Aquitalea magnusonii: one gene and its partner. The protein of the gene in region 2 interacts with the protein of the main gene of each other region in a pairwise test. Links are inferred from orthologs where the notes say so. Each region holds a gene or a part of one and is shown on either strand. Other genes may lie near its edges. The genes, in order: recO and recR.

Region 1 (3,316 bases), 1.2 Mb from region 2 along the record:
TACAAAGGCCAGTGCATGCTCCCGCTCGTCGGTGATGGAAACATGGCTGCGCACAATGCCGCGCTGGCTGAGAAATTCCTGCAGGGCAGCAGCAAAGACCAGTTGCGGCTTGCCCAGTTCATCATGACTGACAGCAATGGCAGTCAGCAGCACCGGATCCACCACCCCGGTGCCGACGGCCTTGGACAGCGCTTCCTTCACGGCAAAACGCTTGGCCAGAAAGCGGGCCTGATCGCGGGATTGCAGGAAATCCGCCATTTCGCACTCGGCCAGAATGCGTCTGCCAGCCTTGTTACCCCAGCGCTGCAGCAGGCCCTGCATGCGGGCGATTTCCACCATGTCAGTGCCAATGCCGTAGATCATCTGCCCGCTCCTGCCCTGCCTCAGCCCCGACGGGCTTCTTGCATCAGCGCCTTCATGTCGCGCACGGCACGATCCAGCCCGACGAACACCGCCTGGCCGATGATGGCGTGGCCGATGTTCAGTTCGCTGATTTGCGCAATGGCAGCAATCGGTTTGACGTTGTGATAGTTCAGGCCGTGACCGGCATTCACCACCATGCCCAGCTCGGCGGCAAAAGCAGCCGCGCCACGGATGCGTGCCAGTTCTGCTTCGCGTTCGGCGGCATGCACGGCATCGGCATAGGCACCGGTATGCAGCTCGATCACACGGGCACCGGCTTCATACGCCTTGCTGATCTGGGCGCGGTCCGGGTCGATGAAGATGGACACGCGGATGCCAGCCTGCTGCAGGGTTTCGGTGTAATGGCAGACATCGGCATAGTGGCCCAATACGTCCAGACCGCCTTCGGTGGTGACTTCCTCACGCTTTTCCGGCACCAGGCATACGTCTTCCGGCGCCACCGCCAGCGCATTGGCCAGCATTTCCGGCGTCATGGCCATTTCCAGGTTCATGCGGGTCTTGATCACCTGACGCATGGCCACCACGTCGGCGTCCTGAATATGGCGGCGGTCTTCACGCAGATGCAGGGTAATCAGGTCGGCACCGGCGGTTTCCGCCACCAGCGCGGCTTCTACCGGGCTGGGATAGCGGGTGCCGCGCGCCTGGCGCAGGGTGGCAACGTGGTCAATATTCACACCAAGCAAAATCATCTTCAGCTCCTGTTGGCAGGCTTCAGTCGGCAATGGCGCTGATGGCCTGCAAGAGTTCACGCGAGGCAAACGGTTCCTCGCCCAGCAAATCGGTCAATAGCAGCCGCAGCAGGCTGCGCGCCGCCCGGCGGGTGCTGATGGCACTGTAGTTGTCAGCCTCGATGGCCAAGAGTTCGCTGCCAGGCAGCCGTAAAAATGGCCCGACCGGATCAAAACCGGCATCGCGCTCCGCCAGCGCGCCACCACGGCACAGATACTGGGCAGTGGCTTCGATGGCTTCGCCATGCTGATCGCAGGCGAAGCTGCCTGCATAGCCCAACGCCTGCAACAACCGCAATTCGTAGCGGCGCAAGGTGGCGGCCAGTGAGTCGGTGCCAGCCAGCGCGCGCACTGCCTGATCATAGACGGCGAAGGCGCGCGGTTCGGCATCGTCACGGGCGGTGAGCTTGAGCATCAGCTCGTTCAGGTAGAAACCGCATACCAGGCGGATGCCAGCCAGTTGCGGCACCCCGCCATTCCATTCGGCCGTATGCAAGGTACGCACTTCCCCCTTGCCAAACCAGGACAGGGTGAGCGGCTGAAACGGCAATAACACGCCGCGCACATCGGCACGCGGTCGGCGCGCCCCGCGCGCTACCATGGTGAAACGGCCATGCTGCGGGGTCAGCACTTCCACCAGCAGGCTGGTTTCGCGGTAGGGCTGCGCATGCAAGAGATACGCCTGCTGACGGTCTACCCGGCCCGGCTGGCTCATGCGTCGGGACTCCTGCCGCGATCGACACGATCCACCTGCAGCGAAAACTGCACCCGGCTCTGGCGGCCACTTTCCCGCGCCAGCAGATGCTCGGCATGCACACGCCAGGCCGCGATGGCGTCAACATCGTCCCAGTAACAACGGGCAACGGCGGTGCCATTGCTGTCCTGAACCGGATCGGCGCCCAGATAGCCAGCCTGCAGCTGCGCCAGGCGCAACATGCGGCCAGCCATGTCGGCAGGGCCGGCGGGTGCAGAAAAAACCACCGCCCAGCAGGGCGGTCGTGACGGGTGCTGCGACATCAGTTCAGGCCGAATTCCCGCAGGAAACGTACATCATCCGCCCAACCGGACTTCACCTTCACCCACACTTGCAGGAAGACTTTGCCATCAAACAGTTTTTCCATGTCCAGGCGCGCTTCAGTAGAAATCTTTTTCAGCTTTTCCCCGCCCTTGCCAATGACGATGGGTTTCTGGTTTTCCTTGTCCACCAGAACGGCAATGTGGATGCGGCGCAGCGCACCGTCCATCTCGAACATTTCCACTTCCACATTCATTTCGTAGGGCAGTTCTTCACCCAGATAGCGGAACAGTTTTTCGCGCACGATTTCGGCGGAGAGGAAGCGCTCGCTCTTGTCGGTCACCATGTCTTCCGGATACAGCGGCATGGATTCCGGCAAATGCGGGCGCACTTTGTCCAGCAGCTCGGACAGACGCTGGCCATGCTTGGCGCTGACCACTTCGCAATCGGTAAAGGGGAATTCGGCGCGCACACCGTCGATGAATTCCTGCAGCAGCAACTTGTCCTTGACCTTGTCCAGCTTGTTGATCACCAGGATTACCGGCGTGTGTTTGGGCAGCAGCGCCATCACTTCGCGGTCGGCCGCGCTGATGCGCATGGCTTCCAGAATGAACAGCACACAGTCCACGCTGCCCAGCGAATCCTTCACGCTCTTGTTCAGCGTTTCGTTCAGTGCGCCCTTGTGGAAGGTCTGGAAGCCCGGAGTATCAACAAAAATGAACTGGGCATTGTCTTCGGTATGGATGCCGTTGACCCGGTGGCGCGTGGTTTGCGCCTTTTTGGAGGTGATGCTGACTTTTTGGCCGATAAGATGGTTCATCAGCGTGGACTTGCCCACATTGGGACGCCCGACGATGGCCACAAAGCCACAATGATATGCGTGTTCGTTCATAGGTTTTTCTTGCCTGTGGCCAGTTTCTGTTCAAGCTGCTGCAGCGCAACTTCGGCAGCCTGCTGTTCGGCTGCGCGGCGGCTGCCGCCCTCACCCTGGGATTCGATCATCAGATCACCCAGGTCGCACACCACCTTGAACCATTGTTCGTGTGCCTCACCAGTCTGGGTGAGGATGCGGTATTTGGGCAGCGGCCATTTGCGCGCCTGCAAGGCTTCCTGCAGACGGGTTTTGGCATCCTTGGCATGCTTGGTGGGG
Region 2 (3,048 bases):
CTGATGAAGCAAGCCCAGCAAATGCAGGAAAACATGAAGAAGGCCCAGGAAGAACTGGCCACCGTGGAAGTGGAAGGCCAGTCCGGTGCCGGTCTGGTGAAAATCGTCATGACATGTGCGCACGATGTGAAGCGCGTGTCCATCGACGACAGCCTGCTGGACGATGCCAAGGAAGACAAGGAAATGCTGGAAGACCTGATTGCCGCCGCCGTCAACGACGCGGTACGCAAGGTGGAAGCCACTTCCCAGGAAAAAATGTCCGGCTTTACCAACGGCCTGAACTTGCCGGCCGGCATGAAACTGCCGTTCTAAGACCCGCTCACAAAACCCCCGATTCTGCGTTGCGCCGACTTGCCGTACTCACTGTACTGTCTGCGTCGGCGCGCCTTGACTCGGGTGCTCTACGAGCTTTTGTTAGCGGCTCCAAGCCCCTTGCAACTGGCGGGGCCCGCCAATGATTGACAGCCTGTGGGAGTGGGAGCCGGCATGGAGCAGGTATTGCAGGGGCGTTGTCTGTGCGGGGCGGTGCGCTATCAATGCCATGGCCGCCCCTTGAGCGTGACTTACTGTTACTGCAAGACCTGCCAGCAGGCCAGCGGCGCACCGGTGTACCTGGGAGCGCTGTACCCCGCCGGTGCCGTGCGCTGGCAAGGCAGCACCACCGCTTACCGCTCCTCGGCGCTGGGTCTGCGGCATTTTTGCGGGCAGTGCGGTTCCACCCTGTTTTATGAATGCACCGATGGCAGTGGGCGGGTGGAAATCACCGTTCCCACGCTGGAAACGCCAGCGGTATTGCGGCCTGACTGTCATGAATGGACGTCCAGTGCCATTCCCTGGTTTCACCTGGACGATGACCTGCCGCGTTACCCGCAGGGCGCGCCGGACGACTGATGCCTTGCCTGTTCCCCTTTGCCAAACCCGTATTCCGGATTGCCGATGAAAAACCCACCCGCGCTTGAACAACTGATTGCTGCCCTGAAAGTGCTGCCCGGTGTCGGCCCCAAAACCGCCCAGCGCATGGCTTTCCATTTGCTGCAACGGGACAAGACCGGGGCGGACAAGCTGGCACGGGCGCTGGATCGGGCGCTGAACCATCTCACCCATTGCGAACGCTGCAATACCTTCAGCGAAACCCCGCTGTGCAGCATCTGTGCCGACCCGGAGCGCAGGCCAGACCAGCTGTGCGTGGTGGAAATGCCGGCCGACCTGATGACGCTGGAGCAGGCCAAATGCTATCAGGGCCTGTATTTCGTGCTGATGGGGCGTATTTCGCCGCTGGACAATATCGGCCCCAAGGAAGTGAATCTGGACAAGCTGATGGTGCGGGCGCTGGACGAGGTGGTGGAGGAGGTGGTGATTGCCACCAATTTTACTGCCGAGGGCGAAGTCACCGCCCACATGATTGCCGAGCTGCTCAAGGGCCGCGGCCCCAAGGTGTCGCGCATTGCGCGCGGACTGCCGGTGGGCGGCGAGCTGGAATATGTCGACCTGAGCACACTGGCGCAGGCGGTGTACGAACGCAAATCGCTGACCGCCCAGTCCGACCCGTCCACGCCGCCGGGCTGAGCGTCAGGGCGGGCGCTGTCACTCCATGGCTTGCCGCAGCAGTGCGCCTAACAGGGCAACGCCCTCGCGCTGGTGTAGCGGGTCGAAAAAGCTGAAGTTCAGCCGCAAGGCATTGGCCGCTACCGGGTGCGGGTAGAACAGCGTGGCCGGCGCATAATGTATGCCCTGTTCGATGGCCAGCGGCAGCAAGGCCGCACAGTCCAGCCCTTCGGGCAACACCACCCACTGGAAATAGCCGCCCTCGGCGCGCAGCAAGCGGCTGCCCGCCGGAAAACTCTCCATGATTTGCTGCACCATGGCATCGCGCCGCTGCCGCAGGCTGGCGCGCAGCCGGGTCAGCATGTCGCCGTGCTGGCCGGTGGCCAGCAGCCGTGCCAGCGCCATCTGGCTGGGCAGGGGGGTGCCCAGCGAGCTGCACAGCTTCAGTCCGCGCACGGTATCGCTCAGTCGCCCGGCAGCAATCCAGCCTACCCGATAGCCCGGTGCCAGCGATTTGCTGAAGGAAGAACAGTGCAACACCGTACCGCTGCGATCAAAAGCCTTGAGCGGGCTGGCCCCCTGCTTGCCGAAGTACAGTTCGCGGTAGGTGTCGTCCTCGATGATGCATACCCGGTATTGCTCGGCCAGCGCCACCAGCGCGCGCTTTTGCGCCTCCGGCATGACAAGGCCGGTGGGGTGCTGGAAGTTGGCCATCAGCACGATGCCGGCCGGGCGTTGCTCGTGCAGCGTTTCTTCCACTGCGGCCAGGTCCAGGCTGCCTTGCTCGGACAATGCTGCCGGCAGGATGGCAATGCCCAGATGGCGTAGTTGTTCCAGCGCCGCCGGGAAGGCTGGCGTCACCACTACCATGCTCTGGCTGCCGGAGGCACTGACCGCCGCGCGCATGGCCAGGGTGAGTGCTTCCATGCCACCGCAGGTAATCAGCAGCTCGTCCCCCGCCAGCGCAATGCCCTGACTCAGATAATGCAGGCCCAGTTCGCGGCGCAGGCCGTCAAAGCCCTCCAGCGGTGTGCTGGACAGGGCGTCGCGGTAATCCTGCAAGGCGCGGCCCAGCGCCCGGTTCATCGGTGTGGTGTTGATCAGCGCCGGATTGATGAAGGGGCAGCCCCAGGGCATGGGCAGGGCGGTGGTCAGGTGTTCCATGCGCAGGGTTTGCGGCGCGGCGGTTTCGGCTGGTGCCGCGCGCGTTGCCGGTGGACACACGCGGAAGCCGGAGCGCGGCAGCGCCTGCAGCAAGCCCTGCCGCTCCAGCTCGGCATAAGCGCGCTGGGCGGTGGTCAGGCTGACGGCATGGTCCTGGCATAGCTGGCGCAAGGAGGGCATGCGGTCACCGGCGCGCAGTTGGCCCTGCTCGATGGCGTGGCGGAACAACTGCGCCAGTTGCTGGGTTTTGCTCATGGACTGATTACTCGCGGTTGGGGCGCTCATTCGCCGATAAAGCTGCTTTTTTCCTGCAGCAGATGACCCGGCTGCTCCAGCGAA

The links.
Region 1: the proteins of recR (region 2) and recO interact in binary tests that used the Escherichia coli proteins (3 or more experiments, as listed by UniProt). The link is inferred for Aquitalea magnusonii from one-to-one orthologs.

Annotation. Positions count from the first base shown.
Region 1 is NZ_AP018823.1:1,504,484-1,507,799, reverse strand. Bases 1-3,000 are described here. They hold recO (DNA repair protein RecO), read right to left. Parts: upstream 1,867-3,000; coding sequence 1,135-1,866; downstream 1-1,134. Other genes in these bases: era (GTPase Era), read right to left, coding at 2,168-3,000; DLM_RS07320 (hypothetical protein), read right to left, coding at 1,863-2,168; pdxJ (pyridoxine 5'-phosphate synthase), read right to left, coding at 384-1,112; acpS (holo-ACP synthase), read right to left, coding at 1-363. In the rest of the region: more of era, read right to left, coding at 3,001-3,058; rnc (ribonuclease III), read right to left, coding at 3,055-3,316. UniProt on the Escherichia coli protein: Involved in DNA repair and RecF pathway recombination.
Region 2 is NZ_AP018823.1:2,743,432-2,746,479, reverse strand. Bases 20-2,751 are described here. They hold recR (recombination mediator RecR), read left to right. Parts: upstream 20-936; coding sequence 937-1,566; downstream 1,567-2,751. Other genes in these bases: DLM_RS13000 (PLP-dependent aminotransferase family protein), read right to left, coding at 1,585-2,751; DLM_RS13010 (GFA family protein), read left to right, coding at 487-891; DLM_RS13015 (YbaB/EbfC family nucleoid-associated protein), read left to right, coding at 20-312. In the rest of the region: more of DLM_RS13015, read left to right, coding at 1-19; more of DLM_RS13000, read right to left, coding at 2,752-2,964; cytochrome c oxidase accessory protein CcoG, read right to left, coding at 2,991-3,048. UniProt on the Escherichia coli protein: May play a role in DNA repair. It seems to be involved in an RecBC-independent recombinational process of DNA repair. It may act with RecF and RecO.